Regions from separate parts of the Rhizobium sp. SU303 genome, predicted to be linked through region 1. Evidence: riboswitches for the same ligand, from Rfam matches in the RefSeq annotation. Region 1 holds a riboswitch; the other holds the start of a gene.
The links. A riboswitch is a leader RNA that binds a small molecule or an ion and turns the genes downstream of it on or off. The one in region 1 is predicted to bind thiamine pyrophosphate.
Positions count from the first base shown of each region.

Region 2: another riboswitch for thiamine pyrophosphate. It lies ahead of RlegSU303_RS21100 (YkoF family thiamine/hydroxymethylpyrimidine-binding protein); the one in region 1 lies ahead of thiC (phosphomethylpyrimidine synthase ThiC).

Region 1 is NZ_CP088096.1:406,245-413,407, forward strand. It holds gene RlegSU303_RS26465 (error-prone DNA polymerase) at 1-196, shown strand, start outside; partial or broken gene RlegSU303_RS26470 (cold-shock protein) at 334-432, opposite strand; gene RlegSU303_RS26475 (hypothetical protein) at 732-875, opposite strand; gene RlegSU303_RS26480 (thiamine phosphate synthase) at 1,149-1,769, opposite strand; gene RlegSU303_RS26485 (thiazole synthase) at 1,766-2,539, opposite strand; gene thiS (sulfur carrier protein ThiS) at 2,543-2,740, opposite strand; gene thiO (glycine oxidase ThiO) at 2,737-3,711, opposite strand; gene thiC (phosphomethylpyrimidine synthase ThiC) at 3,713-5,539, opposite strand; TPP riboswitch at 5,633-5,744, opposite strand; gene RlegSU303_RS26505 (helix-turn-helix domain-containing protein) at 6,367-6,585, shown strand; gene RlegSU303_RS26510 (hypothetical protein) at 7,144-7,163, shown strand, end outside.
Region 2 is NZ_CP088095.1:4,277,681-4,284,843, forward strand. It holds gene RlegSU303_RS21075 (formate dehydrogenase subunit gamma) at 1-140, opposite strand, end outside; gene RlegSU303_RS21080 (LysR family transcriptional regulator) at 275-1,168, opposite strand; gene RlegSU303_RS21085 (ArsR/SmtB family transcription factor) at 1,360-1,701, opposite strand; gene RlegSU303_RS21090 (SDR family NAD(P)-dependent oxidoreductase) at 1,805-2,575, opposite strand; gene soxR (redox-sensitive transcriptional activator SoxR) at 2,706-3,170, opposite strand; TPP riboswitch at 3,481-3,594, shown strand; gene RlegSU303_RS21100 (YkoF family thiamine/hydroxymethylpyrimidine-binding protein) at 3,585-4,193, shown strand; gene RlegSU303_RS21105 (ABC transporter permease) at 4,206-5,012, shown strand; gene RlegSU303_RS21110 (ABC transporter ATP-binding protein) at 5,009-5,821, shown strand; gene RlegSU303_RS21115 (ABC transporter substrate-binding protein) at 5,889-6,899, shown strand; gene RlegSU303_RS21120 (acyltransferase family protein) at 7,021-7,163, shown strand, end outside.

The sequences.
Region 1 (7,163 bases):
TCTGTCCGGCGACCTTGTCGGCCTTGCCGATCGGGATGAGGAGTTCCGGCTTCCGGCTGGCAGGGGTGATGAGTTTGCGCGGGGAGGTGGACCGGATCCGCGGGACAAGCCGAAGCCTGTTGTCGCCGCGCGCGACATGTTCGTGCCTGATCTTCATATCGATACGCTGAAGGTGAAGAGCAGGAATTTTCAGTGATATCTAGTTTGAAAAAGCGATCGTTGGATCGAAGCCGTTCAAGGCGACGGATTTAAAGCGGATCCGTGAGCCCGCGGATCTCAGACGCGACTAGCCTGACCGAATTTCTTGGTCAGGCTGTCACGCGGAGCCCTTAATTAGAGCACGCTGACGTTCTCGGCCTTGGACTTCCCGATCTTGCGGTCCTGGCCTACCTCGAAACTGACCTTGTCACCTTCTCTGAGCGAGCCGCCTTGCGCTGCCCTTTTAACCGGTCAAGCCGTGCGCGAACTGGCGCCGTCGCGGGGCGACTTCGCCTGCTATGCTCATTGTTGGAGGAGCGTCCTGGCCGTGGCAGACACGGCGTCGGTTCAAGAGGGCCGGCACCAAGCTGTCCGCCATTCGGGTGACTGATCTTACAAGCGACCCGGCTTGCCAAAACGAGTGACCCGCGGCCGGAACGAAAAGACCACGGGGATGGTCTAGCCCCTCCGCTGGTTTCAGAAGCTCGGAGCGTGCCACGCGTTGCGTATAGAGCGGAACGGCACTCCAACCGCTATTGTGCTGCAATCCCGAGTGCGTTCAGGACCTCTTTCGTTACCGTGTAGTATACCTTGAGGTTGTTGTGCTTTTGCATCTGGCTCAGCGGCGCGCGCGTGTCCTCGTCGATGACGCCAGTCAGGGCACCAGCGATCGACATGATTGTCATCATCGCAGCGTACGACGCGCCGCAGACAGTGGGAGACGTAGAACTCCACCATCGGTGCTCCGATGTTGCGTTATATCCGACGAGGGTCATGATGAACCGACGCCCCCTGACTGTGCGCGACCCGCCCTACTCGTGCCGACCGTATCTCGCAGATCTGGCGGGCGTCGTTCTAATCCAATTTGGCAACAATCGGCCCCTGCTTTGCTAACATTTCAACCAGCCCTTCCGCCTCAAGATGATCCATTACCCAGGTTTCCTGGCGGCTTACTGAAGATTGGGAGTTCGCGCCTGCGCTGTGGCGATGATCCATTGCTTTGTTCTAAGTTCCGGATTTTCATGCCGCATCACGTCGGTCACGACGGCGACGCTATCCGCCCCGTGAGCAAGGACGCCTTCGATCCGTTCGACATTCAACCCGCCGATGGCGACGAGAGGCAGGTCGCCGATGCGCGATTTCCATTCGCTCAGCCGCGTCAGCCCTTGCGGCGGCCATTTCATCGGCTTGAGGATCGTCGTGTAGACCGGGCCGAGTGCGATATAATCAGGCTTTGCTGCCAGTGCGATTTCCAACTCGCGTTCATCATGCGTCGAGACGCCAAGCTTCAAGCCACTCGCTCGGATCGCGTCGAGGTCCGCTGTCGCAAGGTCCTCCTGGCCGAGATGGACGAAGCCGCAACCTTCCTCGATCGCAAGCCGCCAGTAGTCGTTGACGATCAGCTGACATTGATGTTTAGCGCAGACTGCTACTGCGCGGCGAATCTCGGCGCATAGTTCAGTCCTCGGACGATTCTTGATGCGCAATTGCACCAGCTTGACGCCAAGCGGTACCAACCGGGCAATCCACTCGCCGCTGTCCACGATCAGGTAGAACGGATCGAGCTTCATGTGAACACCGCCTTTCCGATCACCGGCGTAGAGGGTACGGCCATGTCGCGCGGCTCCATCAGGCCGGCGTTAAAGGCTTGATTGCCGGCGGCGATTGCCGCGGCAAAGGCGGCTGCCATCGCCGCGGGATCTCCGGCGCCGGCAACGGCGGTGTTGAGCAGAACTGCATCGAAACCGAGCTCCATCACCGCAGTTGCGTGCGACGGCCGGCCGATGCCGGCATCGACGATCAGCGACACGTCAGGGAAATGCGCCCGCATTGCCCTGAGCGCTGTCGGATTGAGCGGCCCGGCGGCACTGCCGATTGGTGCGCACCAAGGCATGAGCACCTTGCAGCCGGCCTCCAGCAGTCGTTCGGCCACGACCAGATCGTCCGTCGTGTAGGGGAAGACTTCGAAACCTTCGCTGACTAGGATGCGAGCCGCCTCGACGAGGCCGAAGACATCCGGCTGTAGCGTATCATGGTTGCCGATGACCTCGAGCTTGATCCAGTCGGTGGCGAACAGCTCGCGTGCCATCCTTGCGGTCAGCACCGCTTCCGCGACGCTGTGGCAACCTGCAGTGTTGGGTAGGATGCGAACGCCGAGCGCGCGGATCATCTCGAAGAAGGTGCCCCCACTGCGGCCGCCAGACATCTCACGACGAAGTGAGACGGTGACGATTTCCGTCGCCGATTGCCTGACAGCCTCGGAGAGGACGGTAGGAGAGGGGTATCGCGCTGTACCGAGGAGCAGACGGGAGTTTATTTCAGCCCCATAGAGCGTCAGCATCCGTCAGCCTCCCTGCATCGGCGACAGGATTTCGATCCTGTCATTGTCGCTGAGCGAACGATCGAACCGGTCTTCGCGATGGACAAGTTCACCGTTGACGGCTGTCGCCAGCCAGTCACCCTCGTATTCCATCAGGACTAAAAGTTCCGACAGCGTCTCAGCCGCGACATCCTGGGCCTCGCCATTAACGATCACTTTCATGAGGCATTCCTTCTGGTGGTATGTTGGTTGAAGACAAGTTCAGCCGCCTCGGCCGCCATAGTTGGCGCGAGCAGAAAGCCGTGGCGGTAGAGGCCGTTGAGCGAGATCACCGTTCCCTGATGGCTTGCACGTGGAAGATTGTCCGGAAAGGCTGGGCGGATTCCGACACCCGTTTCGATTATGGTTGCATCGGCAAAGGCCGGAAATAGCGTGTATGCAGCGTTGAGCAGTTCCATCAGTGAACGGGCGACAATAGGCCCGTCGAATTCCGTCTCGATCATCGTCGCGCCGACCATGAACAGACCGTCTCCGCGCGGGACGATGTAGACGGGGAAACGCGGATGGAGCAGGCGGACCGGCCGGGAGAGATCCACGTCAAAGCTTCTAAGGTAAAGCATTTCGCCACGGACGCCGCGTAACTCCTCGGCCTCACCAATGCGCGCAGCGCCCGTGCAATCGACGACACTGTCGAAGCTCTCCTCATGCGAGCTCTCGCCCACGAAGGTGACCCCCTGAGCCGTCAGCTTGGTGCGCAGCAGACTCAAAACTCGCCGGGGATCGAGATGGGCTTCGCGGCGAAAGAACAGCCCGTGCCGGAACCGCCCGCCAAGTGAGGGTTCCAGCGCCGCAATCGCCGGCTCTTCCAGCCATTCATAACCCGTCGTGCGGCAGGCAAAGCGTCGCAGTTCACCAAGATCGCGGGCCGAGGCGACCACGAGCGTTCCGTTGCGTCGCACCTCTCCCGGCACCATTGCCTCCCATTTGTCGGCGGCGGTGAGACCGCGCATGAGTACCGCGTCATCAGCACTCTCCCGCTCGCACCAGGGCGCCAACATTCCGCCCGCGAGCCACGAAGCAGCACGCAGGAAACCGTCATATGGATCCAGCACGGTGACCTCGGCATCTCGAGCGCGCAGTTCATACGCCACCGTCAGGCCGGCAACGCCGGCCCCTTTGACAAGCACACGCATCTCATTCGCCCGAATGTTGCAGGGTTTCTATCGGCATATAGAGGCCGCCGCCCTCGCGATAACGTGCCGCCATCGCCTCCAGTCCCTCCTTCTGCGCTTCGGCGCGGATATCGTGCGAGATGCGCATCGAGCAGAATTTCGGTCCGCACATGGAGCAGAAATGCGCGACCTTGTGCGCCTCCTTCGGCAGCGTCTCGTCGTGGAAGCTGCGGGCGGTTTCGGGGTCCAGCGAGAGGTTGAACTGATCCTCCCAGCGGAATTCGAAACGGGCACGCGAGAGCGCGTCATCGCGCAGCTGTGCCGCCGGATGCCCCTTGGCGAGATCGGCGGCGTGAGCCGCTATCTTGTAGGTGATGACGCCTACCTTCACGTCGTTGCGGTCGGGAAGCCCCAGATGCTCCTTGGGCGTGACGTAGCAGAGCATCGCCGTGCCGAACCAGCCGATCATCGCTGCGCCTATCCCAGAGGTGATGTGATCGTAGCCCGGCGCGATATCGGTCGTCAGCGGCCCGAGCGTGTAGAAAGGCGCCTCGCCGCAGACTTCGAGCTGCTTGTCCATGTTCTCCTTGATCTTGTGCATCGGCACATGGCCGGGGCCTTCGATCATCACCTGGCAGTCTTTCGCCCAGGCGATCTTGGTCAGCTCTCCCAGTGTTTCTAGTTCGGCGAACTGCGCCGCATCATTCGCGTCGGCGATCGAGCCGGGGCGCAGGCCATCGCCGAGCGAGAAGGAGACGTCATAGGCGCGGCAGATGTCGCAGATCTCCTCGAAATGCTCGTAGAGGAAGCTTTCGCGGTGATGATGGAGACACCACTTCGCCATGATCGAACCGCCGCGCGAGACAATGCCGGTGACGCGGTTGACGGTGAGCGGGATGTAGTGAAGCCGCACGCCGGCATGGATGGTGAAATAGTCGACGCCCTGTTCGGCCTGTTCGATCAGCGTGTCGCGATACACCTCCCAGGTCAGGTTCTCGGCAATGCCCTCGACCTTCTCCAGCGCCTGATAGAGCGGCACGGTACCGATCGGCACCGGCGAATTGCGGATGATCCATTCGCGGATGTTGTGGATGTTACGGCCGGTGGAGAGATCCATGACGGTATCGGCGCCCCAGCGGGCCGCCCAGACCATCTTCTCAACCTCCTCCGCCATCGATGAGGTGACGGCCGAGTTGCCGATATTGGCGTTGATCTTCACCAGAAAATTGCGGCCGATGATCATCGGTTCGGCTTCCGGATGGTTGATGTTGGCGGGGATGATCGCCCGACCCACCGCCACTTCCTGCCGGACGAATTCCGCCGTCACATGGTCCGGAATATGGGCGCCGAAACTTTCGCCGTCGCGGACTATGGCGTCCGCCTGCGCCTTGCGGCCGAGGTTTTCGCGGATGGCTATGAATTCCATCTCGGGCGTGATGATGCCGGCGCGCGCATAAGAGAGCTGGGTGACTGCACTGCCATCCTTTGCGCGCAGCGGCTGGCGTAGCGCGGGGAATTCGGGCGTCAGCCTTTCGCCGCTGGCAAAGCCGTTGTCTTCGGGACGGACATGGCGGCCCTTATAGGCCTCGACGTCGCCGCGGGCGAGAACCCAGTCACGTCGCAGTGAGGGCAGCCCCTGTTCGATACGGATCTCGGTGCCCTCGATCGTATAGGGGCCGGACGAGTCGTAGACGACAACGGGCGGCTCGCCCGATGTCGGATGCAGGCTGATTTCGCGCATCGGCACGCAAATATCGGGATGGATGTCCCCCCGACTGTAGATCTTCCTGGATGCCGGCAAGGGGCCGGTGGTGACGGTTGGGGTGATATTCTTTGCGGCGATGTTCATGGTTTGAGGCTCCAAGTTTGAGTTTGGAGACCCAGTCCTCAGCCGGAATGATGAAAAGACGCCGGCACGGATTCCACGCGTGAATCCGAAACCTCTCGAGCGCTTGCACCGTCCCTACGCCAGTATGAACTGGATCAGGTTCAACGGGTCACTGCGCGCGATAGCAGTATCTCAGCCCCTTGCCGGGACCCCCCTGGTGAATGCGAAAAAGGGTAGAGGCTTGCCGAGGGAGCTGTCAAGCGACAACTGCAATGGCTTGGGGATGCAGGTGACACTCAGGCTATCGGTGGGTGGTCGCCGCGATCAAACGAATGGAATACCGGCAGCAAGATTTTACTTTCCTACCATCTTTCGATGCCGTGATGGTTCACACCTGTTGAAGCCTATGTACCCGAGCCGTCCTTTGCTGGCGTCGAATTCATGTCGTCCATGATATCCTCGGTCGGCTCGCCGATCTGATTTGCAAGCGTTCGACTGAGACGGCGCTTCCATCCCGACATATGGAAACCTGATAGATGTTGATTTCAAAGGAGGCACGCGAAGCTGCTCGTCTTCAGTCCAAGCCCTGTACTCGATTACGGCGATCAATGTCGATTGCAGCAAGACGTCATTCTACTAGCGGGCGCCAATGATGATCGCAGGGAAAGGTTGACCCCCGGAGGCAAGGGTCGTCCACTCCTTCACCACGTTAGACCTGTACTCCATCGCACAAACTGCTAGAAAGAGCGCCCGCGGAAATCGGAGAAATCCACCGCTGCCGGACGCGGTCGGCAGCGGTGGAACTAGAAACCTTTTGTTTTCCGGCCGCCAGAAGGAAGCTTAAAGACATGAACATGGCCTCGAAGATTGCGAAATCCCCTGCTGTCCCATCCATCGGCGCCCTGCTTGCAGAGGCTCGCCAGGCTCGCGGCTATTCTTTGGACGACCTCGCAGAAACCACCGGTCTGACCGTGGCCGAGGTGACAGAACTTGAGAACGACGCGGATTTTGACGCCTCAAGGATACGAAGGACCGCGGCCGCACTAGGAGTTTTAGGCAAAATCTGAAGCACGCGTCGCGCTGAACTCGTACGCAGCTGACCTAAGGAGGGCGCCTGCAGCAGCTCACCGGGTACAGGACGCGCTTAGTGGGAAGCCCTTCAACGCCCCTAAGGTTTATAGGGCCATCCAGGCTTCAGACTCAGTCGGGCTGGACGCTTCCGCCTAGTTGGCTGGCCCGAATGAATTGGCTAGCGCCTGAAGTCATTCGTCGCGCCCTTGCCGTGTAGAGACAGCTTGCCGACTGCGATTGGTGGAAACCAGGGACGCGATCATCGTGGCACGGTGATCAATCAGCGATCTCACCGATTTTATTCTTCCAGCAATCCGAACACTGGCGGCGCGCCATATGCGCGGAATTATCAAAAGGCATTCTCGAGGGGAAGCAGCGAACATATATTGCGGCGGCCAATCCTCTTCGTAAACGCTGTTCCGGTCCCACGTTGTCCTTGCCGCACTAATCTGTGATGGGATTGGCGGCACTGGTCAACAACGAGCTGTACAGGGACCTGTTTACACGCCCACGAGCCTTGCCAGACTTGCTGTTGCGGGCCAGTCGAAGCAACGGTGGGGGCCGGCATTGCATT
Region 2 (7,163 bases), on a different replicon from region 1:
ATCGCTTCCTGCGGCACATAGCCGAATTCTTGCTGAACCTCGTGCAGAATGGGAAGCAGCGGCCCTTCGAGAAAGCGAAGATCGGCGACGATGGCTCGGGTGCGTGCTGCAATATCGCCTTCGGCGATATGAATGGTCATAAGGCAGCCCTCCCAGCCGCTTGCTCGTTGCGAAATAGCGGGCCTCCCCAGCCGAGTGCTATTCCGTAACCACCATCTCAGGGAAGCAGCCGGCGATCAATAAAGCTATCTCGTTGCTTGATAGGTTTTTTCTATCAAAGTTCTTCATCTTGCACGAGCACTCTTGCTTCATGCAGCAAAGCCGAGACAAGCGGCGTGAAGGGCTCGCGATAAGGCGCAACAAGGCCGACCAGATGATGCGCCTCCGGCTCAACGATCGGGATCATGCGGATTTCCACTGGAAATCCGAAGGATTTGGCGACGTTGCGCGGCATGATGCTCGCCCAGCGTCCAGTCCTGACATGCGAGAACAGCACGATCATCGAGTTGGATTCGAGCGTCGGATGCGCTGTGGCGCCTGCTTCCGTCAAGTGGCGATTGATGATCCGGCGGTTCTGCATGTCGGAAGTCAATAGACAAAGCCGAAGGTCACCGATCTCCCGCCAGGTCACGTTGTCGCGATCGGATAGCGGGCTGCCGGCAGCCGTGATCAGATTATAGCGCTCGGCATAGAGGGGAACGGTCGTGACGCGGCCGAGCGGCTCGTTTTCGAGATAGGTGATGCCGGCATCGATTTCGAGGTTTTCGAGCATGCTCAGCACCTGCAACGAATTTCGCGAGACGATCGAGAAAGTCACGCCGGGATGCCGCTCCTGAAAGGGCGTGGTGATGCGCGACAGCATGGCAAGCGCGGTCGGAATGGCGGCGAGGCGGATGTGGCCGGAAAGGCCGCGGCGCGCAGCGCGCATCTCCTCGCGCATGGTGCGGGCATCGCCGACGATGCGCCGGGCCCATTCGAGCACCCGCTGCCCCTCCGGCGTCAGTCCCTGGAACCGCGAACCGCGCTGCACCAGCATGACGCCGAGCTGATCCTCGAGCTGCCGGATGGCCGCCGAAAGCGTCGGCTGCGAGATCCCGCACTCCTCCGCGGCGCGGCCAAAATGTTTTTCGTTGGCAAGGGCGATGAAGAATTCCAGCTTGTCGATCATCCGGTCTCCCGATCCGGCATGATATCATCCGGGTCAGTTCATCTTTGACGCAGCAGCCGTGCGCCGCAAGGGCGATCTCTAGATCAGGATGATTTTAGGCCCGATCGGCCTAAAATCTGAATCCTGATCTAAATCAAAGAAATAGAGCATGATGTCGTCCGAAAACCGCGCACACTTTTCGGCATCATGCTCTAACTGTTTTCTGCAGCCGGGAAAAGATCGAACAGCGATTCGAGGAAGGCAAGCACGCTGACATTGCCGATGCTGTAATAGACCAGCCTGCCCTGGCGGCGCGTATGGACCAGCCCTTCTAGCCTTAACCGCGCCAGCTGCTGCGAGACCATTGCCTGCTGGATGCCGAGGATATTTTCGATCTCACCCACCGTCCGCTCCTCGTTCGCCAATATGCAGAGGATCAGAAGTCGGGTCTGGTGCGCTAACGCTTTCAGCAGATCGCTCGCTTCATGGGCTTTTCCAGCGAGTTTGTGCAATTCCTGGCCGGACATCCCCGGCTCGGGTTTGGGCAACGGCATTCGGTATCTCGGAAGGGAGGCAATGGGGTAGATCAGCACAATAGCATATTCGCACAAGCGAATTGGTCAAAAGTGATGAAATGTCAAAAAAGGTCCAAACAAATCAGCAGATAAGCTGACCTCCATTGATCTCAATCACCTGTCCGGTGATGTAGCCCGAGAGCGAGGGAGCCGCCAGGAATAGGTAGGCCGGAGCACAATCCTCCGCCGTGCCGAGCCGCTGCAGGGGGATGGATTTTCTCGTCTGCTCCAGCTTTTCGCGGGAGGAATAGCGCTCATGGAAATCCGTCTCGATCGTTCCCGGCGATACGCAGTTGACGCGGATTCCGTCCGGTGCAAGCTCACGGGCAAGCGCCTTGGAATAGGTCGCAACGAAGGCTTTCGAAGCCGAATAGATAGAGGAACCGGGGCTGCCGCCGGTCAGCGCCGAAATCGAAACGGTGTTGACGATGGCAGCACCACCAGCCGCCTTCAATGCCGGCAGCAGCGCCCGCGTCAGCGCCACCACCGATGTCTGGTTGAGCCGCACGACCGCCTCATATTCTACATCGGTGAGCGTGGCAGCGGGAAAACGACCAAGCATGGTGCCGGCATTGTTGACGAGCACATCGACCTTATCGAAGAAGGCGAGAACATCCTCGGCAAATTGCGCGGCGCCACCGACTGCGGAGAAATCGGCATTAAGCAGCAGCGCCCGTCTTTCGGATTCAGCCGTCAGCAGGAAATCCGGCAGGTCTCGTCCCGGCTTGCGCCCGGTATGGACGATCGCCTTCGCGCCGCAATCCAGGAACTGCCGGGCGACTTCGAGGCCGATGCCGCGGCCGGCACCGGTCACCACGACATTGCGATTTTCGAACAGTCTGGGATGGAACACGAAGCCGTCCTCCTTGCGGACAGTGCCGCCGGTTGCGTCAATCGCCCTTAACATATGAGCGCGCCGACCGAAAGAAAGGCGCGCATCGATCTTTCCGGGAGACACTAGCCTTCCCGAGAAGTTTCAGCCTTTAGTTTTCGGTCTCCAGAAGCCGCGCGCCCGGCCCTTCCTTGCCGAGCCGGTCGCAGGGATTGCGCAGCGGACAGCTTTCGATCGACAGGCAGCCGCAGCCGATGCAGCCGGTCAGACGGTCGCGCAGCAGGCTAAGCCGCCTGATTCGCGCGTCGAGATCATCCTTCCACAGCGCCGACAGCGTCTGCCAGTCGGCCACGGTCGGCGTGCGTCCCTGCGGCAGGGACTCGAACGCCGCCTGGATTTCCGAAAGTGGAATGCCGACACGCTGCGCCACCTTGATGATGCCGAGCCGGCGAAGCACATCGCGCCCATAGCGCCGCTGATTGCCTCGAGAGCGGATGCTCGAGATCAGCCCCTTGGTTTCGTAAAAATGCAGCGCCGAGACGGCCAGGCCGCTGCGCTCCGCCACTTCGCCGACCGTCAGGAGCTTGCCGAGCGGCGCTGCCGGAATTGTATCCATGCCTCTTGACCTCAAGATTAGTTGAGGTTTTATAACCCTTGCTCCTGCAATCGTAAAGTCCGCTAAGGATGCTCTATCACTTTGAATCTGCGCATATCCTTTTCCGAAAATCGATTCCGATTTTCGGGGTTATGCACTAGCCGCCTGAGGGAGGAAGCTCCGGTTCCGTTCCCGGCAGGTACGGAACCATTGGGAACACCCGGGCAGATCCTCCGCCCGGGTGTTTTCCGTCACATCCGGTTCATTCCGACCGCACGGACGGGTTCGCAATTTTGCTGTTGCGGGGAGAAAACCCCGGTGATAGTTTCCGCGCAAATAACAGGGGAGCTCCGTATTGCCGGGGCTGAGATGTGAGGCGCAAGCCTCTGGACCCTTCAAAGCTGATCTGGGTAATGCCAGCGGAGCGAGGTTCAGATGTTCTCAGGCGCACAAGTGTCACTCTATCCGATGTCCGACAATTTCGTCGGCATCATTCTCGATGCCGTCACGGCGCTCGATCCCTATCGCAACCGGCTGCGCATCGAGACCGATGACATCTCCACACTGCTGGTCGGCCCGCCTGACATTCTCTTCGCCGCCATGCACGACCTTTTCGTCGCTGCCGCGAAGACCGGCGAGCATTGCGTGCTGTCCGCTGCCATTTCACGCGGCTGCCCCGGCGAGCCCGACGACGCCATCTGCGGCGTCAGCCCCTCCCTCGGCCAGGCGGAGCCGCTTGCCGAGCGTATAACAGCCGCACTTGCCGCCGTTGAAACCACCGCCGAGACCAGACAACCGACCGCCGCGCAATTCTCGCTCTACGTCATGGGAGCCGGCACCCATATGGACGAGATCTACGGCTGCATCGACTTCCTGAAGCGCTCCGGCACCTTCGACCGCGCCAAAAATTTCTGCACCAGGCTCTCTGGCGATGCCGGCGCGGTGTTCGCCACCATTCGTGAGGCCTTCTTTCGCTTCGGCGAACCCGAAGGGCATGTGACCCTCGACATCACGGTGTCGGCCAACAGCCCGACGAAAGCTTGAAATCGAACGCTGATGATACCGTCAAAACCATCGGAATCGCGCCTTGCCGCGCTCCGCGCCGCTCTCTACCGGGGCATACCCGCCTTGCTTGCCGGCTGCGCCTTTTTGGCGGCATGGGAACTCTATGTCGATCTCTCCGGCATCAAACCATCCATCCTGCCGGCGCCTTCGCGCATCGTCATGCAGGGCTGGCTGAACCGCGAGGGACTGATTGCCAATACCTGGCCCACGCTCGGCGCGACACTCGGAGGTTTCGCCCTGTCGCTGGCCTTCGCCTTTGCCGCCTCGATCCTCATGGATTTCGTGCCCTTCATGCGCCGGGCATTGCTGCCGATCTTCATCGCCAGCCAGACCCTGCCGCTGGTGGCGATCGCGCCCCTCGTCGTCCTTTGGTTCGGCTTCGGCCTGTTGCCGAAGATCCTGCTGGTGGCGCTCGTCACCTTCTTCCCGCTGCTCGTCGCCTTGCTGCAGGGCTATGAATCGACCGACCGCGACATCGCCGAATTGCTGAATTCGATGAAGGCGAGCCGTTGGCGCATTTTTTGTCTGGCACGGCTTCCCTCCTCGCTGCCTTATTTCTTCGCGGGCCTGCGGATCTCGATCACCTATGCCGTCGTCGGCGCGATCTTTGCCGAATATGCCGGTGCCGCCCGCGGCCTCGGCATCTATATTCTCAACGCCAAGAACAATTTCCGTCCCGATCTCGTGCTCGCCGCCGTCGTCGTCAGCGCCGTGCTGACACTCTGCCTCTTCGGAGCGACGCTGATGATCCAGCGCCTCGTCATGCCCTGGCAGCCATCCGGGGAGCAGCGCCGATGAGCGATGCAATGGTTGAACTGCGCAACATCTCGAAGTCCTTCGACGGCATGAAGGTGCTGGACGATATTTCACTCGCTGTCGCAAGCGGCGAGTTCGTTTCGATCGTCGGCCCATCCGGCTCCGGAAAATCGACGGTGCTGAGGTTGCTGACCCAGGCGCTTCGGCCCGATTCCGGCACCATGCTTTTCAAGGGCGCGCCGCTGGAACAGGCGCCGCATTCCTTCGCCTTCATGCCGCAACGCGATGCACTGATGCCCTGGCGCCGGATCATCGACAATGCCGCACTCGGCCTGGAGGTGCGCGGTATGAGTCGCCGCGCGGCCCGTGCCGCCGTAGCGCCTCTGTTCGAGCGCTTCGGCCTTGCAGGCTTCGAGCACCACTATCCCTCCGAACTGTCAGGCGGCATGCGCCAGCGCGCCGCGCTGCTGCGCACCGTCGTCCAGACCCAGGACATGCTGCTGCTCGACGAGCCTTTCGGCGCGCTGGACGCGCTGACGCGCACGCAGATCCAGGAATGGCTGCAGGGCATGTGGACCGAACACCGTTGGACGGCGCTGTTGATCACCCATGATGTTCGCGAGGCCGTGTTCCTCTCCGACCGGATCTACGTGCTCTCGGCTCGTCCGGCGCGTATCATCCGCGAATTCCGCGTTCCCCTGCCCCGTCCGAGAAGCATTGCCGATCTCGGCTCGCCGGCGGCCCAGGCGATCGAAACCGAAATCCTGCAAACCCTGCTTCATCCGCTAGAACAGGATGATTTTAGGCCGGTCGGCCTAAAATCTGAATCCTGTTCTAATTTAAAGAGTTAGAGCATGATGTCGTCCGAAAACGCTCACACTTTTCGGCATCATGCTCTAGAGACCTGAGGAGGTAACCATGCTGCTTCTCACCCGTCGCCAGACGATCTTCGCCGCCATCGCCGCAAGCCTCGCCGGCCGCCCCGCCTTCGCCCAATCGGCGCCCGCAAAGGTTCGCATCGCGCTCGACTGGACGCCCAACACCAACCATATCGGCATCTATGTCGCCAAGGCGAAGGGCTTCTATGCCGATGCCGGGCTCGATGTCGAGATTCTTCCCTTTGCCGACACCAGCGCCGGAACGCTGGTGTCCAACGGCGTTGCCGATTTCGGCATCAGCAGCGAGATCGAGACCCTCACGCAACGCGCTGGCGGCGGTGACGTGAAGATGGTCTACGGCGTCGTCCAGACGGAAACCGCACGCCTGATCTTCAAGGGCGGACGCGACGACATCAAGAGCCCCAAAGACCTCGACGGCAAGACCTATGGCGGCTTTGGCGGCACCTGGGAGAGCGCGCTGATCTCCGCGATGATCCGCAATGATGGCGGCAAAGGCGACGTCAAGACCGTCACCCTTGGCACCTCCGCTTACGAGGCGCTGGACAATGGCTCGATCGATTTCACGCTGGAGATCTACACCTGGGAAGGCATCGCCGCCGAACTGGAAAACCGGAAGATCGGCCGCTTCCACTATTCCGATTATGGCATCCCCGACGAGCAGACGACGGTCATCGTCTCCAGCGACGCCTATCTCTCCGCAAGTCGAGAACACGCCCGCGCCTTCATCCAGGCGACACGAAAGGGTTATGCCTACTCCGTCGACCATCCCGACGAAGCCTGCGACCTGCTGATCTCTGGAAGCAACGGCGCACTGATGAATACGGAACTGGTAAAGGCTTCTCAGAAGGCATTGATCGAGGGGCACTTCCTGAAATCCGAGGCCGGTCTGATCGGTAAGCTCGACCCGGCAAAGGCCGAGGCCCTCGGCAGCTTCCTGATGGAGAATGGCATTCTGGTCGATGCGAATGGCGCTGCACTCAAGGAGAAGCCGGACTTTTCCACCTATTATACCAACGAACTTCTCGACTGAGCCCAACGCCTGCCTTGCCCGTCGCGGCTTTCCGCTGCAAAGTCCCAGACCCGAAGCATGATGTCGTCCGAAAACCGCTCACACTTTTCGGCACCATGCTCTGGGTAGGGCGGGGGACAAGATGCGACAACAGGAGAGACTGGCCGGAGCGGACTTTCTGCGCGCGACGGCCTGTCTGCTGGTGCTCGCCCACCACTTCGCGCTGCGGCTGGATATGCGCAGAATCCCCGACGAACTCGGACCGACCGCAAACATCCTCCGCTT